DNA from 3 places in the Lysinibacillus sp. F12 genome. Region 3 is predicted to be linked to each of the others. Evidence: predicted binding sites of a transcription regulator. Region 3 holds the regulator's gene; each other region holds the start of a gene.

What was found. The regulator CtsR, encoded in region 3, represses protease genes until heat stress. The targets are predictions, from matches to a motif close to ATGGTCAATAAAGGTCAAACA.
Region 1: a site for CtsR is predicted at 977-997, ahead of AC3CH7_RS06675 (ATP-dependent Clp protease ATP-binding subunit). Genes of this name have one in related genera too.
Region 2: a site for CtsR is predicted at 1,211-1,231, ahead of clpP (ATP-dependent Clp endopeptidase proteolytic subunit ClpP). Genes of this name have one in related genera too.

Annotation. Positions count from the first base shown of each region.
Region 1 is NZ_JBYMLP010000001.1:1,334,591-1,336,863, forward strand. It holds gene AC3CH7_RS06675 (ATP-dependent Clp protease ATP-binding subunit) at 1-913, opposite strand, end outside; gene AC3CH7_RS06680 (Crp/Fnr family transcriptional regulator) at 1,175-1,870, shown strand; gene AC3CH7_RS06685 (metal-sulfur cluster assembly factor) at 1,930-2,238, opposite strand.
Region 2 is NZ_JBYMLP010000004.1:159,687-161,959, reverse strand. It holds gene whiA (DNA-binding protein WhiA) at 1-110, shown strand, start outside; gene AC3CH7_RS18590 (HPr family phosphocarrier protein) at 224-481, shown strand; gene clpP (ATP-dependent Clp endopeptidase proteolytic subunit ClpP) at 532-1,125, opposite strand; tRNA gene AC3CH7_RS18580 (tRNA-Arg) at 1,442-1,516, shown strand; gene AC3CH7_RS18575 (basic amino acid ABC transporter substrate-binding protein) at 2,016-2,273, shown strand, end outside.
Region 3 is NZ_JBYMLP010000006.1:146,583-148,855, forward strand. It holds gene AC3CH7_RS21250 (DUF4870 domain-containing protein) at 3-308, shown strand; gene AC3CH7_RS21255 (CtsR family transcriptional regulator) at 576-1,046, shown strand; gene AC3CH7_RS21260 (UvrB/UvrC motif-containing protein) at 1,060-1,602, shown strand; gene mcsB (protein-arginine kinase McsB) at 1,599-2,273, shown strand, end outside.

The DNA.
Region 1 (2,273 bases), on a different contig from region 3:
ACTCTTTCAACTTTGTCAATTCTTCTCGTAATTGCTCAAGACGTTTTTTACTTGCTTCGTCCTTTTCCTTCCGTAACGCTTGTTCTTCAATCTCTAGTTGCATAATACGACGAGTCACTGCATCTAGTTCCTGTGGCATTGAATCAATTTCAGTACGAATCATTGCACATGCCTCATCAATTAAATCAATCGCTTTATCTGGTAAAAATCGCTCTGTAATATAACGATTGGAGAGCTCTGCTGCAGCCACAATCGCGCGGTCATGAATACGTACTGCATGATGTAATTCAAAGCGTTCTTTTAAGCCTCGTAAAATAGACACAGTATCCTCAATAGAAGGCTCACGTACAAGAACTTGTTGGAACCGGCGTTCTAAGGCAGGGTCTTTTTCAATATACAGACGATATTCATCTAATGTAGTCGCACCGATACAGTGTAATTCGCCTCGAGCAAGCATGGGCTTTAACATATTTCCTGCATCCATAGCACCATCCGTTTTGCCTGCGCCTACAATTGTATGAATTTCATCAATAAATAAAATGATTTGCCCTTCTGAATCTTTAACTTCTTTTAATACGCCTTTTAAACGCTCTTCGAATTGGCCACGGTAGCTTGCACCTGCTATTAAAGCACTCATATCCAGCTCGTATAGCACGCACTCTTTCAAGCCCTCTGGTACATCACCCTTCACAATACGTTGAGCCAAACCTTCTGCAATCGCTGTTTTACCAACTCCTGGCTCACCAATTAATACAGGATTATTTTTTGTTTTACGCGTTAATATACGAATGACATTTCGAATTTCCTCATCGCGCCCAATAACGGGGTCCATTTTGCCATTTTTAACTTCTTCTATTAAGTTACGTCCAAATTGCTCTAATGGCTTTTGATTATCAGTTTGTTGAAATTGCATAATTAGCACTCCTTTACTTTACTATTTCGCATAATCTTTATACCCATTCTGGTTCTTTTTAAAAGTTTGACCTTATTTGACTAACTTTATTTTACATCACTCGACAATTCTTATGCAAAGAAATAGCACTAAATTTTTACACTTATAAATAAACATTTACGTTATAATAATGGTATGTTTCTATGTTTAAGTATCGAAAAATCCACTGTCCTTTTGTAATAATCGCCATTTATTACAAAAAGAAAGCGATGTGTTGGAGATATGGTTTCAAAGGATAATATGTTAGAAAAAATTATGGACCTTTTTCAAAAGCATGGTGTTTTTATCAAAGTAAATAAAGGGAATAAAATTTTTCTAGAAGGTGAACGGTCAAAGGAAATTTACTATATTAAGTCGGGTGTTGTATCGATTAGTCAAGAAACCGAAACTGGGAAGGAATTGACGATTCGAATATGTGGTCCTGATAGTATCATTGGAGAGGGTTCATTATTTTGTAACCTTGTCTATAATTCCATGACTGCAAAAGTTTTAGAATCTGCTACGCTATATGTTTTAAGTCGGCAGTCATTAGAACATTTACTGGAAGAACAGCCTACGATTATGGTGGAATATATGAAGTGGCTACAAACAGAAAATTTAAAGCATCAGAGTCGTTTGCGTGATTTAGTGTTAAACGGAAAAAAGGGTGCCTTGTTTTCAACGCTCATTCGTCTATCTAATACGTATGGTAAGCTTTTAGAGGATGGTTCCATTTTTATTGAGTTTCAACTAACAAATACGGAAATTGCAAATTTGTGTGCGACTAGTCGTGAAATGATTAATCGCATGTTGAATGATTTAAAAAAACATGACATTTTGACTTTTGACAAAGGCTTTATTACTATTCATGATTTACAATTTTTAAAAAATGAGATTGCCTGCGAAAATTGTCCATTACAAGTATGCCGTATCGATTAATTCGTTACATGCTAAATCCCTGCTTATTAAAAATAAGCAGGGATTTTTAATAGACACTATTAGCGTACACCCAATGCCATTTTGGCATAGCGTGACATTTTGTCTTTTGACCAAGGTGGATTCCATACAATATTTACATTTGTACTTTTCACTTCTGGAAGCTCGTTTAATGCTGTATTCACTTGATCCACAATCACTGGGCCAAGTGGACAGCCCATCGATGTTAACGTCATTGTAACCGTTGCTACACCTTCATCATCTAAATCTACATCATATACTAAACCTAAGTTGACGATATCAATTCCAAGCTCAGGGTCAATTACATTTTCTAATGCACCTAACATGCTATCTTTCATATCCTGATCCATTCCCATTTCTCCTTCCATCATAGTGTTAACCTTAT
Region 2 (2,273 bases), on a different contig from region 3:
GCGAAATGGTATCCAGTGGCACTGTCAGCAAATCAGGTGTCAACCATCGTTTAAGAAAAATCGATGAAATAGCAGATGCATTAAGACGCGGTGAAAAAATAGGTGGTTAAGTTTTCATACTTTTCAGGTATGAATGTCATGCGTAATCGCTTATTGTTCTTTTGCTAGTAAGTAAGGTAAGATAAAACTAATAGATGAACGGTAGTGAAGGGGAGTTTTGAGAATGATCGAGAGAAGAGTCCAGGTTAAATTAAAATTAGGACTACAAGCAAGACAAGCGGCACTATTTGTGCAGGAAGCAAATCGTTTCAGTGCGGATATCTTTCTAGAAAAAGATGAAAAAAAAGTTAATGCCAAGTCGATAATGGGTGTCATGAGCTTAGCAGTTGCTAAAGGTACGGAGGTAACTTTAAGTAGTGAAGGCAATGATGCTGAGCAAGCGGTTACAGCATTAGCAACAATTATTGAAAATGAAGATTAACTAACAAGTAAAAAAGCCTCACAGAGGAAATTCTGTGAGGTTTTTTATTACTATTTATTATCAGTACTACGGTGCATAATGTGATCAATTAAACCATACTCTTTTGCACGTTCAGCTGTCATGAAGTTATCACGATCTGTGTCTCTTGCAATAACTTCAAGTGGTTGACCAGTACGTTCAGATAAAATGCCGTTTAATTTTTCACGTAAGAATAAAATACGTTTAGCAGCAATTTCAATTTCTGTCGCCTGGCCTTGTGCCCCACCTAGTGGTTGGTGAATCATTACTTCGGCATTTGGTAATGCAAAGCGTTTACCAGGTTCACCCGCAGCAAGTAGGAATGCACCCATTGATGCAGCCATACCGATACAAATCGTTTGAACTTTTGGCTTAATAATTTGCATTGTGTCATAAATTGCCATACCAGCCGTAATTGATCCACCTGGTGAATTAATGTAAAGAGAAATGTCTTTGTCTGGATCTTCTGCTTGTAGGAAAAGTAATTGTGCGACAATTGAATTAGCCACATTGTCGTCAATAGCACTTCCTAAAAGGATAATGCGGTCTTTAAGTAGACGTGAGTAAATGTCATATGCACGTTCACCACGGCTTGTTTGTTCAATAACTGTAGGAATTAAATTCATGTTAAATCCTCCTTCAAAAAACTAAATTCGATTACCTTTGCTGAAATCTCATTGTTATTTCAGCTGTAACCTTATCATACACATTATAGTCAGGGAAGGTCAAATATTAACCCTGCTAAAGTGAAATTAATTAAATAAAAAAAAATAAATTCTTTTTGTATTATATGGTTGAAATATATGTGATACGTTTGTATAATAGGTAAGGTTATAAGATTGAAAGTACAGAACACTATTTTGCAGGTATGCTCCAAAATGAGGATTATCTACATCATGCTTTTCGTAAGCCTAGGGTGAGTACTTTTTTTTTGTTTTTTTTGCCCTCGTGGTGTAATGGATAACACGTAAGATTCCGGTTCTTGCACTGGGGGTTCGATTCCCTCCGAGGGCGCCATTTTACTGAATATAGATATACTGTAATAGCTCAATCTCCTAATAAGTAGTTTAGCAGCCTGCTTAGTGGAGATAGAGAGGAAAAGTAATGGGAATACTGTCCTAGTTGGCATTATTCCCCTATTTATGCCTTTCAAACCTTCAAAAAAGCAACAACTCCAAATTATTTTTTAGTGAACATACTGACCGTGAAGGCTAGTAATAGCCGAAAAAAAGAATCCTTTCTGAGGGGATTCTTTTTTTTTGTTTAAATTTATCGAAATTTAGCATTTTTTCAATTGTATATATATTAATTTTAGGTTCATATTCTTGTTATTAATGCATTTTTTTTCTATTTAAATGATTTCTTTATTAATGAATATGAAAAAATATTTAGTTTTATGCGAAAAGTTGTTGTACAAATACTATAATATTAATATAATTGACCTAATAGTCTAATATTTCCGAATTGCGAAAAATAATACGCAGAATGGAAAATTATCGAAATAGGGGGAAATGCAATGAAAAAAACAGCTTGGATGTTACTTATGATAATAGCAGCGCTAACTTTAGCACTTGCAGGATGTGGGACAAAGGATACTGCCTCTTCGGGTAGTACACCTTCAGAAGGTGGAGATGGCAAGAAAGTTTATAAAGTAGGTACAGAAGCGACTTTTGCACCGTTTGAATCTGTTGACGATAAAGGGAAAATTGTGGGGATTGATGTCGATATTTTAAAAGCAATTGCTGATGAAATGGATTTCGAAGTAGAGTGGAAT
Region 3 (2,273 bases):
ATATGGAGAGTAAATGGTCTAAAGTAATCATACACGCAAGTTCGTTTTTTGCGCCATGGTTAGTTCCCATAATCTTCTTTTTAATTAGTACGGATGAGGAAGTGAAGGCAATTTCTATCCAAGCAATACTTTTCCAACTTGTCATGGCGGTTTTACTTGCTGTCTCTGGAGTCTTAAGCTTTTTCATCATTGGCATTCCATTTTTAATCGTTTTCGGTATTATGCTATTTGTAGTACCAATTATCGGTATCGTCAAAGCATTAACTGATGAGCCTTGGCGTTATCCAATTGTAGGTCGTTGGGTATAATTTTTATAGACGCAAGTATATGCTAGTTGCATATGCTTGCGTTTTTTCTATGGATAAAAAGGGTACATTAGGTGTAGGAAGCAAATAAATGTGCTTGATAGCCATTAATTAATAAGTGCTATTTTTTACGCTTGAATATACTTTTTAAGGCATTTCATTTTTCTCTGGGCGAAATCATTGCAATTATTTTCAAGCGTTTTGTATAATATACTCAAAGAAAGTCAAAGATAGTCAAAGTCAGTGAAGCAAGCGAGGTGTATTCCTAAAATGCGTAATATATCAGACATCATAGAAGGTTACTTAAAGCAAGTACTTGAATTAGGTGGGGAAGGGCATATTGAAATAAAACGTAGTGAAATTGCAGATAAATTTCAATGTGTTCCGTCACAAATAAATTATGTCATTAATACAAGATTTACTGCCGAGCGAGGTTACCTTGTAGAGAGCAAGCGTGGTGGTGGTGGATACATTCGAATTTTACGTGTCCGCGCGAATTCACAGATTGATTTAATTGACGATGTTCTCCGGCATATTGAAGGTGGAGCATCGCAAACAATGGCAGAAGATTTAGTGTATCGACTCATCGACGAGCAGGTAATTTCAAAGCGAGAAGCGAAGTTAATGTTAGCAGCAATTGATCGCTCAACAATCGACTTACATCTTCCTTTAAGAGATATAATTCGAGCAAAAATATTGCGGGCGATGCTGACAACTATAAAATACGAGCAGCAGAAATAGTGAGGTGATGGAAATGATATGTGAACATTGTAAACAACGTAATGCGACAGTTACTGTAACACAAGTTCAAAATGGGCAAAAGGTGGAGCACCATTATTGTGACGTCTGCGCCTCACAGTTCCATCCATTTCATGCAGAGTTTAAACAAGAGCCAGTTTCTATACAACAGTTATTATCTAACTGGTTTGGCTCACCTACATGGCAAAAGGTGGGGGAAAAACAACAAACACAGCCACAACAGCAAACGTGTCCACAATGTGAATTTACGTATAAGCAATTTTTGAAAGAAGGTAAGTTTGGTTGCCCAAGCTGTTATGACACTTTTAGCGAACATTTACCTAAGCTCTTTAATCGGATACAGGCTGGTCCCCAACATATTGGTAAAATGCCAGGTGCCCATAGCAATGTGTATGTCATTAAAAAGCAAATTGAGGAAATCCGTAAACGCATGAAGTTCGCTGTAGATGAAGAACAATTCGAAGAGGCAGCAAAGCTTCGTGATGAAGTCAAAGAGCTTGAGAAGCAGCTACAATTTGAAGGTGGTGATGTGTCATGATGATTGAATCGTTTTTAGAGCGTGCTACACCTACTTGGATGCGTATTGAAGACGATTATTCTGACATTGTCATTAGTACACGTATTCGCCTTGCTCGAAATTTAGATGGATATCGTTTTCCATTATCGTTTTCAGAGAACGAGGCTTTACAGGTGGAACAGGCAGTTACACATGCAGTAAGCGATAGTCCAACGCTTCAAAATGATTATGCTTATTTTTCTATCAATGATTTAACACCTTTACAACGTCAAATTCTTGTAGAAAAGCATTTGATTAGTCCGCAGCTTGCAAAAAAAGAGCAGGTGGGCTCTGTGCTTCTGTCACAAGATGAATCGGTGAGTATTATGGTGAATGAAGAGGATCACTTGCGCATTCAATGTATGACCGCGAGTTTTCAGCTTCAAAATGCCTATGAACAAGCGAATAAGATTGACCGTATTCTAGAGAAGGTCTTACCTTATGCATTTCGAGATACCTTTGGCTATTTAACAAGCTGTCCTACGAATATTGGTACTGGGCTTCGGGCATCTGTGATGATGCATCTACCTGCTCTTACGTTAACCGGACAGATGAATCAAATTATAAATGCGATGACACGCTTAGGCATGACGGTAAGAGGTATATATGGTGAAGGAAGCGAAAATTTAGGGAACGTTTATCAAGTGTCTAAC